DNA from 3 places in the Vibrio lentus genome. Region 1 is predicted to be linked to each of the others. Evidence: riboswitches for the same ligand, from Rfam matches in the RefSeq annotation. Region 1 holds a riboswitch; each other region holds the start of a gene.
What was found. Region 1 has a riboswitch for thiamine pyrophosphate ahead of thiD (bifunctional hydroxymethylpyrimidine kinase/phosphomethylpyrimidine kinase). Riboswitches for the same ligand answer to the same signal wherever they lie in the genome.
Positions count from the first base shown of each region.

Region 1 (4,204 bases):
CGGTTTATTGTCGCAGATATGGCAGAGTTGCCGCAGCACTTGTTAGAGCATGAGCTCTCGGTTTTCACGATCACACCGCCTTTAATGAGCTTCTTGCTGTTCGTTGAGAAGCAGCTGGAATATCAGGTCGATAGTGGCATTGAGTCATCAGTTTTGGATGTGTTTTCACTGCTGTTAGAGCAACAACAAGTCAGCAAGAGCATCGACCCAAGAATCCGTGCGGTACAAAGATTGATAGCGGATAATTACGCCCAACCTCTCTCTATATCTCAACTTGCAGAAACGGCCTGTTTGAGTCCCACTCAATTCAAAAAACGCTTCAAAGAGTGCTTGGGTATCAGTGCGCTTAAATACATCACTCGATATCGTATGGAGAAAGCTCAAGCCTTGTTAACTCATACCGATCTACCCGTTCAATTGATCGCTGAAAATGTGGGCTATAGTGATGTGTCTGCTTTCAGTCGTCGCTTCTCTCAGCATTTTGGAATGTCTCCAAGGGCGTTTTTGGGTTCGATGAAAGAGAGTCTTTAGAAACAACAATAGCGTCCTTTCGGCAAACTAACTTATATCAATCTTCACTATTATCTATTTCAGAAATGAAAATTGGGTAATAGAAATGAATCTTGCCATCAATCGCGTTAACGAATTCCAAATGGGCACTTTGGCCATCTTGTTTGCTTCTATTTTATGGGGCACGACGGGCACCGCCGCAAGTTTTGCGCCTGATCTAAGCCCATTAGCGATTGGTGCTTTCTCTATGGGCGTCGGTGGTCTAATGCAAGCGGGCTTGGCGTATCGACAAATCCTATTCGCTTTCGACAAACTTATGCAGAACAAGAAGCTGTTGACAGTGAGTGCTTTGGCTTTAGCGGTCTATCCTTTAGCTTTCTATTCTTCAATGAAATTATCAGGCGTGGCGATCGGTACCGTGGTTTCGATTGCTACCGCACCTTTCTTTTCTGCACTGTTAGAGTGTCTTATTAGCAAAAAGAATAATATCAACCGACGTTGGCTTACTAGCTTTGCGATTGGTGTGGTAGGTATTGGGCTGTTGGTGTTTTCAGAATCTTCATCGGCGAATGAATCCGGTGATGCTCTCAAGCTGTTAGGTATTGGCTTAGGTCTGGTCGCTGGGTTGTGTTACGCCATTTATTCTTGGGCGACCAAAGCACTGATCGATAAAGGGATTAAGTCACAAGCGGCGATGGGCAGTATTTTTGGCCTCGGTGCGATGCTGTTGCTGCCAACGCTCTGGTTTACTGGTGATAACCTGTTTTCCTCACAGACCAACGTATTAGTCATCAGTTATCTTACGCTGATTCCACAATGTTTGGGTTATATCGCGTTCAGTTTTGGTTTACGTCACGTCACCGCGAGCAGTGCCAATCTGCTGACCTTGTTTGAACCAGTAGTCGCAGCGGTGCTTGCCGTTTGTGTTGTCGGTGAGCTTATTCCTTTTACAGGCTGGCTAGGTATGTCTCTGATTGTTTTGTGCTTGTTTATACAGTCGAAGCCATCTAAAGGAACGTTATAAGTATTTGTTTTTTTTGAGCCTAATTGAAATTTTTTCATGTGTAATTCTTATAATTGAATAAAATCAGTATCTCAGTTGTGAGAGTGCTGTTACTATCGCTATCAATAGTCGGGGGGCACATACCTTATTTGGTGTTTGCTGAGATCGTTAATCGAGACCCGTTGAACCTGATTCAGTTAACACTGGCGTAGGGAACTATAAGCACTCGATCTACGTCTGCACCCATGAAAACTTTCATGAGCCTAATGCGACTTCTCCTTCGATCAGTGTTCGTTCTCCTACGTCTTGTAAGATAGTAGGAGCGACAATGACACACAGTTCTATTTCAAAAGATTTAACGCCAAAAGCCTCAACTCCAAAACCCTCAACACAGCAGCACTCTGCTGAAGACACGATTCGCACGAATACTCCGATTGTTTTAACCATCGCGGGTTCTGACAGTGGCGGCGGTGCCGGTATCCAAGCTGATATTAAAGCCATGTCTGCTACCGGTAGTTTTGCTTGTTCTGTGATTACCGCTATCACTTCCCAGAACACTCAAGGCGTGTCAGCCATTTTTCCTATTCCACTCGACCATGTCGCTAGCCAGTTAGATGCGGTTTTTACTGATCTCAATATCGTGGCAGTGAAAGTCGGCATGTTGGCCGATTCGCAAATCATCAAAGTTGTCGCGGACAAAATCAAACAATACCAACCTAAACACCTAGTGATCGACCCTGTAATGGTCGCGACAAGTGGTGATCTGCTGTTAGAAAACTCGGCTACCACCACGCTAAAACAAGAGCTGATTCCGCTCGCAGACATCATTACTCCTAACTTGCCAGAAGGCGCAGCACTGACAGGCAAAGCTGTCCCTGAAAGCGAAGCCGAAATGCAGGGCATGATTGAAGACCTACGTGCACTGGGTGCCAAAGCCGTTCTTCTCAAAGGCGGCCACTTAGAGAAGGATGAGAACAGTAACGATTTACTGATTCTGCCAACCACATCTGCTCTGATTAGCGCGAAGCGTTTTCCTACCAAAAACACGCATGGCACGGGCTGTACGCTTTCTTCTGCTATTGCTTCTTTCTTGGCTCAAGGCAACACGCTTTCAGAGGCTGTCGACCTAGGCAAACAATACATTTCGCGCGCGATTGCTCATGCTGATGAGTTGCAAGTTGGCCAAGGTCATGGCCCGGTAAATCACTTCTTCGCTGGGCACGGTAATGTCCGTTAATACGGTGGGTGTTCAACTCAGCAATGCCTCCTTACGTTATAACGACAGTGAGCACGCTACCTTGTCTGGGTTGTCGCTTAGCTTAAACGCAGGTAAGTGGACGGTGTTGCTGGGTCGAAGTGGCTGCGGAAAAACCACGGTATTACGTTATCTGGCAGGCTTGTTGGACGACAAGGTGGAGTGGCAGGGCACATTGGCAACGTCCGATGAACTGCCTTTAACGGATCGCATCGCTTACATGGCGCAGCAGGATTTATTACTGCCGTGGCTGTCGGTTATCGACAATGTATGCCTGAGTCATCGCTTTCAAAATCCAGCTTCTGATAAAGCACTTCAAACCAATCAAGCACTAGAGTTGCTCGCTGCGGTTGGTTTGGTCGATTACGCGAATGCGATGCCAGATCAATTGTCTGGCGGTATGCGTCAGCGTGTTGCTTTGGCTCGCACCTTAATGCAAGACAAGCCAGTGGTGCTGATGGATGAGCCTTTCTCTGCGCTGGATGCGGTAACAAGACACAAGTTACAGAGCTTAGCGTGTGAACTGTTAAGAGATAAAACTGTTGTGTTGATCACTCATGATCCACAAGAGGCGGTGCGTTTGGCGGATAACTTGTATGTGTTGCAAGGCACACCTGCGAGTGCACAGTCATTGTCGGTGCCTAATACAGCTACGCCACGAGTGTTAGACGGTGAATGTGCTGAGTTACAACAAGCGATCTTAGATCAGTTGGAGCGTGATTATGAATGATCTAACGCGAAGCGAAGCTGTGGCTCGTTCAACTAACACACAGATCACGACTAAGCGCCCGCGTCAGATGAATCCCGTTATGCGTTTGCTGATCAGTAGTGCTGTGATTCTCGGTTTATGGCAACTGGTGGTGGTTATCTTCGAGATGCCAAGCTTCATTCTGCCAGCTCCCGAAGAAGTCTTCATCAAGCTAATTGAACGTTACGACGTGCTACTCAAACACACTTGGGTGACTGCGCAGGAGATCTTACTTGGTCTATTGCTCGGTTTATCCATGGGGCTGTTTTTCGCCCTACAGATGTTGATGTTCGAACCGCTGAAACGTTGGTTGTTGCCTATCTTAATTGCTAGCCAAGCGATCCCTGTGTTTGCGATTGCGCCAGTGTTGATGCTGTGGCTTGGTTATGGCATCGCGTCAAAAGTGGTGATGGCGGCGATCATTATCTTCTTCCCTGTGACTACCTGTTGCTACGACGGCCTGCGAAATACACCGACTGGTTATCTTGATCTTGCTAAGACCATGGGTGCATCGAAATGGCAATTGTTGCGTTATATCCAACTGCCTGCTGCGCTGCCAACTTTGGCGTCTGGCATTCGTGTCGCTGTGGTGATTGCTCCAATTGGTGCAGTCGTCGGCGAGTGGGTGGGTTCGAGTGAAGGGCTGGGTTACCTAATGCTGCAAGCCAACGCACGCATGATCATTGAT
Region 1 covers NZ_JAUFQE010000001.1:723,905-728,108, reverse strand. Annotated here, with positions in the region: gene QWZ07_RS02970 (helix-turn-helix domain-containing protein) at 1-531, shown strand, start outside; gene QWZ07_RS02965 (DMT family transporter) at 617-1,534, shown strand; TPP riboswitch at 1,634-1,745, shown strand; gene thiD (bifunctional hydroxymethylpyrimidine kinase/phosphomethylpyrimidine kinase) at 1,842-2,750, shown strand; gene QWZ07_RS02955 (ABC transporter ATP-binding protein) at 2,740-3,498, shown strand; gene QWZ07_RS02950 (ABC transporter permease) at 3,491-4,204, shown strand, end outside.

Region 2 (4,204 bases), on a different contig from region 1:
ATCAACATCATGAGCAAAGCCAATAGATAATGCCTGTTGAGCATCAACGATAAAGAAGTATTGAGTTGGGCTTACACCCAACTCAACTGCATCAGTTGCTAAACCTTGTCGTTTAGCAACCAATAGACAGTTTTGAACCTCCCCCGTTAACTCTATGTATTGAGATGGGATGAGAATATTCACTGTCATTATTCCTCTAATTGAGCTTCTTTTACGCCTACAGCAGGGTGATAAAGTTCAGAGCCAGTATCACGGAACTCTTGTGATTTTTGACGCATTCCCTCCAACGGGTTACCTAGCATCTTAATCTCGATAGCCTGATCCGCGGCTACTTGTTCAGTGTCTTTCGCATACTCTCGAACTTCTTGAGAAATCTTCATCGAGCAGAACTTAGGTCCACACATAGAGCAGAAGTGAGCAACCTTGCCCGACTCTTGTGGCAGGGTTTCATCGTGGAAAGAACGTGCTGTTTCCGGATCTAAAGCTAGATTAAATTGGTCTTCCCAACGGAATTCAAAACGTGCTTTAGACAATGCATTATCTCGGATTTGTGCACCAGGATGACCTTTTGCCAAGTCTGCAGCATGTGCTGCCAGTTTGTAAGTAATCAGGCCGGTCTTCACATCTTCTTTATTTGGTAAGCCTAAATGCTCTTTAGGGGTTACATAACAAAGCATCGCACAACCGTACCAACCAATCATCGCCGCGCCAATTCCAGATGTAATGTGGTCATAACCCGGAGCGATATCTGTAGTCAGCGGGCCTAATGTATAGAAAGGCGCTTCATGGCAGTGCTCTAGCTGCTCGTCCATGTTTTCCTTAATAAGGTGCATAGGTACATGTCCAGGGCCTTCAATGATCACCTGAACATCATATTCCCAAGCCACTTTAGTCAGCTCACCTAGAGTACGTAACTCCGAGAATTGAGCCTCATCGTTGGCATCTGCAATAGAGCCTGGACGCAAGCCATCACCTAATGACAGAGCAACGTCGTACTTCGCACAGATCTCGCAGATCTCGCGGAAGTGAGTATAAAGGAAGCTCTCTTGGTGATGAGCAAGACACCATTTCGCGATAATAGAACCACCACGAGAAACAATGCCGGTGACACGTTTAGCCGTCATCGGAACGTAGCGAAGCAACAAACCTGCGTGGATAGTGAAGTAATCAACACCCTGCTCTGCTTGTTCAATCAAAGTATCGCGCATCACTTCCCAGTTAAGATCTTCCGCAACGCCATTCACTTTTTCAAGGGCTTGATACATAGGAACCGTACCGATTGGTACTGGGCTATTACGCAGGATCCACTCACGAGTCTCGTGAATATTACGCCCTGTGGAAAGGTCCATTACGGTATCGCCACCCCAACGGGTTGACCATACTAGCTTCTCAACTTCTTCTTCAATCGAAGAGCTTACTGAAGAGTTACCGATATTAGCGTTCACCTTCACTAAGAAGTTACGACCAATAACCATCGGTTCTGATTCTGGGTGGTTGATGTTTGAAGGGATAATAGCTCGACCTTCAGCAACCTCTTTACGCACGAACTCAGGGGTAATTTCTTTTGGCAGGTTTGCGCCAAAGTTATGGCCAGGATGTTGGTGGTTAAGCTGCTCATCAGCAAACTTCTGACGCCCCATGTTCTCACGTATAGCAATGTACTCCATCTCAGGAGTGATAATTCCCTGACGAGCATAGTGCAGCTGAGTAACACATTGATCGCCAGTCGCGCGACGAATTCTAGGTAGGTTGCCGTAACGAAGGTCGTCTAGAGTTTCATCTTCTAAACGTTCTTTAGTGTAAACAGAGCTTACATCGTCTAACAGTTCCGTATCACCACGCTCATCAATCCATTGCTCACGCAACTTAGGAAGGCCGCTATACAGGTCTATTTGATGTGTGGGGTCAGTGTAAACACCTGAGGTATCGTAAACTTGAATGGGTACATTAGGTTCGAATACAGGCTCTTTTTTGGTACCACCGACAAGGCTATCAGCGAGTGATATTTCTCGTACAGGGACTTGAATATCTTCTCGAGATCCTTGGATGTAAGCTTTTTTGGAATTTGGATAAGGTTGTACGGATAAAGAATCGATGAAATTCTTCGCTTCCAGTCTTGCTTGTTTACGACTCGACATAGCATTTTTCCTTGGCCTTTAGCCATTATTTATAGGGATAAAAATGCTTGACGGATTAGATGCTACAAGAGGGATCACGGTAAGAAATACAGTTGTGATCTGGAGATAGATCTCTAGAGGGATTCTAGTTAGATATCTACTCTTGTTCCCTTCGCAGGTATTAGCCTGATCAGGTTCAACGGATCCCGAGTTAACGGTCTCAGCCATATGGCACTCCGACAAGTTCGATCGAGTATATAAAAACGGCTTGGATAAACCAAGCCGAGTTGTTAACAAATCGTAAGAAAGTTTTAAGACTTTATCAAAAGTTGGAAGCCGATCCATGCTGCTGAGATGCTGAGAACCACGTTGAGTAACACATTGAGTCCCATCTTAAAGAAAGCACCCTGCTGCATAAGAAGCACGTTATCCATCGAAAATGTAGAAAATGTAGTCAGTGCTCCAAGGAAGCCAAGACCGATAATTTGTCTCCATGGTTCTGTCGCAACCATCTCATTCTCAAACGCTGCGATGAGTAAGCCCATAATTAAAGAGCCAACCACGTTAACAGTTAGCGTACCATAAGGAAAACCACGCCCTAGCATCACCACACATAACTCTGAAATCAAATAGCGCGAACAAGCACCAAATGCGCCACCAATGGCAATAAAACCTAAAATAGATAACTGACCCATGAATCCTCCCAAACAATAATCCCTATATTCTAGCTTTAACGCCGATAAAAGCGAGGGTAGAACTAAGAATGCATGCGCAAATATTAAACGTTACAGGTGTCACTTAACTTCGATATATCCCATTAAACCCGTTTTCATGTGTTCTATAACATGACAGTGATACATCCAACGTCCTGGGTTGTCGGCAACAAATGCGGCTTTCGCTCGGCCGTTTTTTCCAAGTAGCACGGTATCGGTATGGAAAGGTTCTTCAATTTTTTTACCATCAAGTTCCAATACAGTGAATGTATGACCATGAATATGAATCGGGTGATGATATTGAGTGACGTTCTTAAGATCGAATATGTAAGTCTTACCTAGATCTAAAGTCGCCAACGGCTCAGGGATATTGTCTTTGCTCATCCCCTCCCACGCTCGTTTATTAGTAAGCCAAAATTTAGGCATCGATTTACCATCTTTAGATACAGGTGAAACTGCACCCTCCCACTCGAACACGAAATCGATCTCTTCAGCATTAGTAAGATCTAGGTTGGGTACTGGATTCAATGGTAATAATGGCAACACTCGCTCTTGAGTAAATGTTGAATCTACGACTTCAAATTCGCACAAAGAAAATGGAAAACGCCCCTTCATTTGGAGAACGTTAATTCGCTCACCAGCTTTGGGAGCGATCAGTCCGATATCAACACGCATCCCTGGACCAATTTTATGTTGAGTCAGTTTGTAAGGCGATTTTACAGGGTTACCATCGATGGCAATCACCCATGCCTCTGCCCCTTCGATAGCAATAGGATAAGTGATCGTATTATCGACATTGGCAATCCGCAGTCGAGTCGTTGCATACTGCTTCAACCGATATACGGGTTCATGAACTCCATTAACACTACTCCACTCACCAGGAGTGCCCATACGAGCACTGAGTCGAGGAATCATTAAGTCTTTCCATTGACCTTGCTTGTCGATATGCCAATGTTTAAGCATCAATGCGTGTTCTTCGTCAAACTGCACTGGAGTGCTTTCTTCTACGATAATAAGGCCAACTAAACCCATACCGAGTTGTTTAACGCTATTCATATGTGGGTGATACCAAAATGTGCCAGCATCTGGCGGCGTAAACTCATAAATGAATGTTTCACCTGGCATGATTGGTGGCTGACTTAAGAAGGGAACTCCATCCATTTCGATAGGAATTCTTAAGCCATGCCAATGGATAGTCGTCGGCTCTGATAGCTTATTCGTAAAACGAATTATGACTTTTTCACCCTGTCGACATCGAATCGTCGGAGCTGGGATCTGTCCATTAAAAGCTAAAACATTGGTATCAAATCCCGCGACTAACTCAGCTGTTGAAGGTTCAGCAATTAAGTCATAGACATACTTACCTTGCCCATC
Region 2 covers NZ_JAUFQE010000002.1:2,983,532-2,987,735, forward strand. Annotated here, with positions in the region: gene QWZ07_RS21935 (thiamine phosphate synthase) at 1-189, opposite strand, end outside; gene thiC (phosphomethylpyrimidine synthase ThiC) at 189-2,138, opposite strand; TPP riboswitch at 2,268-2,366, opposite strand; gene crcB (fluoride efflux transporter CrcB) at 2,429-2,812, opposite strand; gene QWZ07_RS21950 (multicopper oxidase family protein) at 2,912-4,204, opposite strand, start outside.
Region 2: it holds a riboswitch for thiamine pyrophosphate, as region 1 does, so the genes downstream of both, thiC (phosphomethylpyrimidine synthase ThiC) here and thiD (bifunctional hydroxymethylpyrimidine kinase/phosphomethylpyrimidine kinase) in region 1, are expected to answer to the same signal.

Region 3 (4,204 bases), on a different contig from region 1:
TTGGAGTCTCAGGGGATTGAGATTATTGAAGGGTTCGACCCGAGCCAATTAGAACCAAGACCTGACTTAGTAGTCATTGGCAATGCGATGAGCCGTGGTAACCCGTGTGTTGAGTATGTATTGGATAACAACCTTAGATACACTTCAGGGCCGCAGTGGTTGCAAGAGTTCTTGTTGCATGACCGTTGGGTTCTGGCGGTATCTGGAACGCATGGTAAGACAACAACATCGAGCATGCTGGCTTGGATCCTTGAAGACTGCGGTTACGCGCCGGGCTTTCTTGTTGGTGGTGTGTTGGGTAACTTTGGTATCTCTGCTCGCCTTGGTGAAAGCATGTTCTTCGTGGTTGAAGCTGACGAATACGACAGCGCTTTCTTCGATAAGCGATCTAAGTTTGTTCATTACCACCCAAGAACGTTAGTGATGAACAATCTCGAATTCGATCATGCAGATATCTTTGATGATCTTGAGGCAATCAAGCGACAGTTCCATCATTTGGTTCGCACTGTACCAAGTAATGGCCGTATTTTCTCACCGAAGCAAGACACCGCGATCCAAGATGTGTTATCTCGTGGCTGCTGGAGTGAAACTGAGTCGAGTGGTGAACTCGGTGATTGGGATGCCAAGAAACTGGTTAAAGACGGCTCTAAATTTGAGGTGTACTTCCAAGGTGAATGTGTTGGAACCGTAGATTGGGATTTGGTTGGCGATCATAACGTCAACAATGCTTTGATGGCGATTGCGGCGGCAAGGCATGTTGGTGTCACACCTGACTTAGGGTGCGAATCACTGGCGACGTTCATTAATACCAAGCGTCGCTTAGAGTTTAAAGGCGAAGTGGCAGGCGTTTCTGTCTATGACGATTTTGCTCATCACCCTACAGCGATTGAACTTACGCTGGGCGGCTTACGTAATAAGGTCGACACAAAGAAAATCATTGCCGTTTTAGAGCCGCGTTCTGCCACCATGAAGCGTGGTGTGCACAAAGAAACCTTGGCTGATTCGCTCAAGCAGGCGGATTCTACCTACTTATTCCAACCGGATAACATTGATTGGTCTGTACAAGACGTGGCCGATGCGTGCCATCAACCCGCGCACGTTAGTGATGACATGGACGCATTCGTTGCTAGAATTGTCTCAGAGGCACAAGCGGGCGACCAAATCTTGGTAATGAGTAACGGTGGTTTTGGTGGTATTCACCAGAAACTGTTGGATGCGTTGGCACTCAGGGCTAACGGCATCCAAGCCCCTATAATTTGAAGTAATTGAGAACATGACAAAACACGATAAAGCTATAACCCTCGCTTTCACTGGCGCATCTGGTGCGCCTTACGGACTGCGTTTACTTGAATGCCTATTGGCGGCAGATTATCAGGTCTATTTGCTGATATCGTCGGCAGCGCGAGTGGTGTTGGCGACTGAGCATGAACTTAAGTTACCTGCTGGGCCTGACGCAGCGAAACAAGCTTTGGTTAAGCATTTAGGTTGCGACCCAGAAAAGCTGGTGGTGTGTGGCAAAGATGACTGGTTCTCACCGGTTGCCTCTGGTTCTGCAGCACCGAAGCAGATGGTGGTGTGTCCATGTTCTGCGGGAAGCTTAGCTTCAATTGCTCATGGTCTATCAGATAACCTGATTGAGCGAGCTGCTGATGTGGTTATGAAAGAGCGAGGCCAGCTGCTGTTGGTGGTTCGTGAGACGCCATTTTCTACGCTGCATCTAGAGAACATGCACAAACTCTCGACCATGGGCGTAACGATCATGCCTGCGGCTCCGGGTTTTTATCACCAACCTAAGTCGATCGAAGATCTGGTCGATTTTATGGTGGCGCGTATTTTGGATCATCTTGGTATTGAGCAAGGTTTAGTGCCACGTTGGGGTTACGATCAACGTAATTGATCCAAACTTGATAGCTTATTGTTAAAATTCGAATTACAATTCTGAACACTCATCGGGGAGCTAACCATTCAAATAATGAATGCGAGCTGAGATCAAGCAAGTGCTTGGGACCCGTAAACCTGAACCAGATAATGCTGGCGTAGGAATTGAGTTAGGAACAACTTCTACCGTTCTCCTCCCTCAAACCTGTGCCGCTCAGACCATGGAGAGCGTCCAGTGAAATTCACATTAACAACCCTTGCTGTTACTACAGCCATCTCTTTTTCTGCCGTTGCTGCAGACAATACTCTAACTGTATATACCTATGATTCTTTTGCTGCGGATTGGGGCCCTCGTCCTGCCGTTGAAAAAGCATTCGAAGAAAAGTGTGGCTGTGATGTGAATTTTGTCGCGCTAGAAGATGGCGTGTCTATTCTTAACCGCTTGCGTCTTGAAGGTGGTAACAGCAAAGCAGACATCGTGTTAGGCCTAGATAATAATCTAATGGCTGAAGCGAAAGCGACAGGCTTATTAGCTGAGCACAGTGTTGATACGTCATCAGTGACACTTCCTAACGGTTGGAACGACAGCACCTTTGTTCCTTATGATTTTGGTTACTTTGCGTTTATCTATAACAAAGAGAAATTAGCAAACCCGCCTAAGAGTTTGAAAGAATTGGTCGAGCAGCGTGATGACCTCAAGGTTATCTACCAAGACCCACGTACATCAACACCAGGCCAAGGCATGATGCTTTGGATGAAGTCGGTTTACGGTGATGAAGCAACTGCAGCATGGAAGAAACTTGCTCAGAAAACGGTTACTGTGACTAAAGGCTGGTCTGAAGCTTACTCTATGTTTCTAGAAGGAGAGTCTGATTTAGTGTTGTCTTACACAACTTCTCCGGCTTATCACATCATTGCAGAAAGTGATTCTAAGTACGCAGCTGCAAGCTTTGAAGAAGGTCATTACACTCAAGTTGAAGTGGCAGCCAAGGTAAAAGGTAGCAAGAACGAGAAACTTGCTGATGAGTTTATGGCGTTTATTCTAAGTGACGAATTCCAATCAGCAATGCCAACGGGCAACTGGATGTACCCAGTGACTGACATCGAACTACCAAAAGGGTTCGAGCAGTTAACGGTACCGCAGAAAGCTCTGAGCTTTACGCCTGAAGAAATTGCCGCTAAGCGTAAGCCTTGGATTCGCGAATGGCAGAGTGCGCTTACTTTTTAACGTCCTGTATTTAAAAGTTCGTTCGATATACTTTGAGCGAACTATTCACGGTAAAAAATCAATTTATGATAAAGAAAACACCTAAGGTCGGGATCTGGGTTGCGATACTCATTACCGCCTTCGTGGTTTCAGCAGTTGGGGCATTGCTTAGCAATGCCCCTTCTCTTGATATCAGCCAAGTATGGTCCGATCCTTACTATTGGCATGTAACGAAATTCAGTTTTTATCAAGCGATACTCTCAACTGTGCTGAGTGTTGGCTTTGCTATACCCGTTGCTCATGCTCTGTGTCGCAGGCAATTTTTTGGACGAGCTTTGTTGTTAAGACTGTTCGCGTCGACTTTGGTTCTGCCTGTGTTAGTCGGTGTCTTTGGCTTGCTTGCGATTTATGGTAACAGTGGCTGGTTAGCTAAATTTTTGGCTAACTTCGACATTGAATTGCCATTCTCGATTTATGGTTTGAATGGCATTTTGCTGGCGCACGTTTTCTTTAATCTGCCTTATGCTAGCCGTTTACTTTTACAAGCTTTGGATACCGTGCCTGCCGAGCAACACAAGCTGTGTGCTCATTTGGGCATGAGCCATTGGAATAAATTTAAATGGGTCGAATGGCCACGTTTAAGACAACAACTACCACATGTTTGTGGTTTAGTTTTCATGTTGTGCTTCACCAGCTTTGCTACCGTAATGGCTCTTGGTGGAGGCCCTAAATCGACCACGATTGAACTAGCCATCTATCAAGCGATTAAATTCGACTTTGACTTACAGGCTGGTGCGTTACTCGCAATATGGCAAATGCTACTGTGTGGTGTGTTAGCGGTGAGTATTCAGCGCCTGTCTAAGTCAATCTCTGTGACAGCCAGCCAGCTGTCGGAAGATAAATATTTGGTTAAGGACAGCTGGTGGTCAAAAGCTTGGGATAGCTTTTGGATCATCGTAGTCTCAATGCTGGTATTGCCGCCATTAGCCATGGTTATCTTTAGTGGTATTAACTCTCAAGCTTTGACGGTACTCAGCAGTGAACCGTTTTGGGCGGCGTTAATGACCTCAGTTCGTGTCGCTTCCTTGGCCAGTGTTATCGCCGTTTTTATTGGTATTG
Region 3 covers NZ_JAUFQE010000002.1:2,670,246-2,674,449, reverse strand. Annotated here, with positions in the region: gene mpl (UDP-N-acetylmuramate:L-alanyl-gamma-D-glutamyl-meso-diaminopimelate ligase) at 1-1,260, shown strand, start outside; gene QWZ07_RS20415 (flavin prenyltransferase UbiX) at 1,274-1,897, shown strand; TPP riboswitch at 1,941-2,060, shown strand; gene thiB (thiamine ABC transporter substrate binding subunit) at 2,114-3,106, shown strand; gene thiP (thiamine/thiamine pyrophosphate ABC transporter permease ThiP) at 3,172-4,204, shown strand, end outside.
Region 3: it holds a riboswitch for thiamine pyrophosphate, as region 1 does, so the genes downstream of both, thiB (thiamine ABC transporter substrate binding subunit) here and thiD (bifunctional hydroxymethylpyrimidine kinase/phosphomethylpyrimidine kinase) in region 1, are expected to answer to the same signal.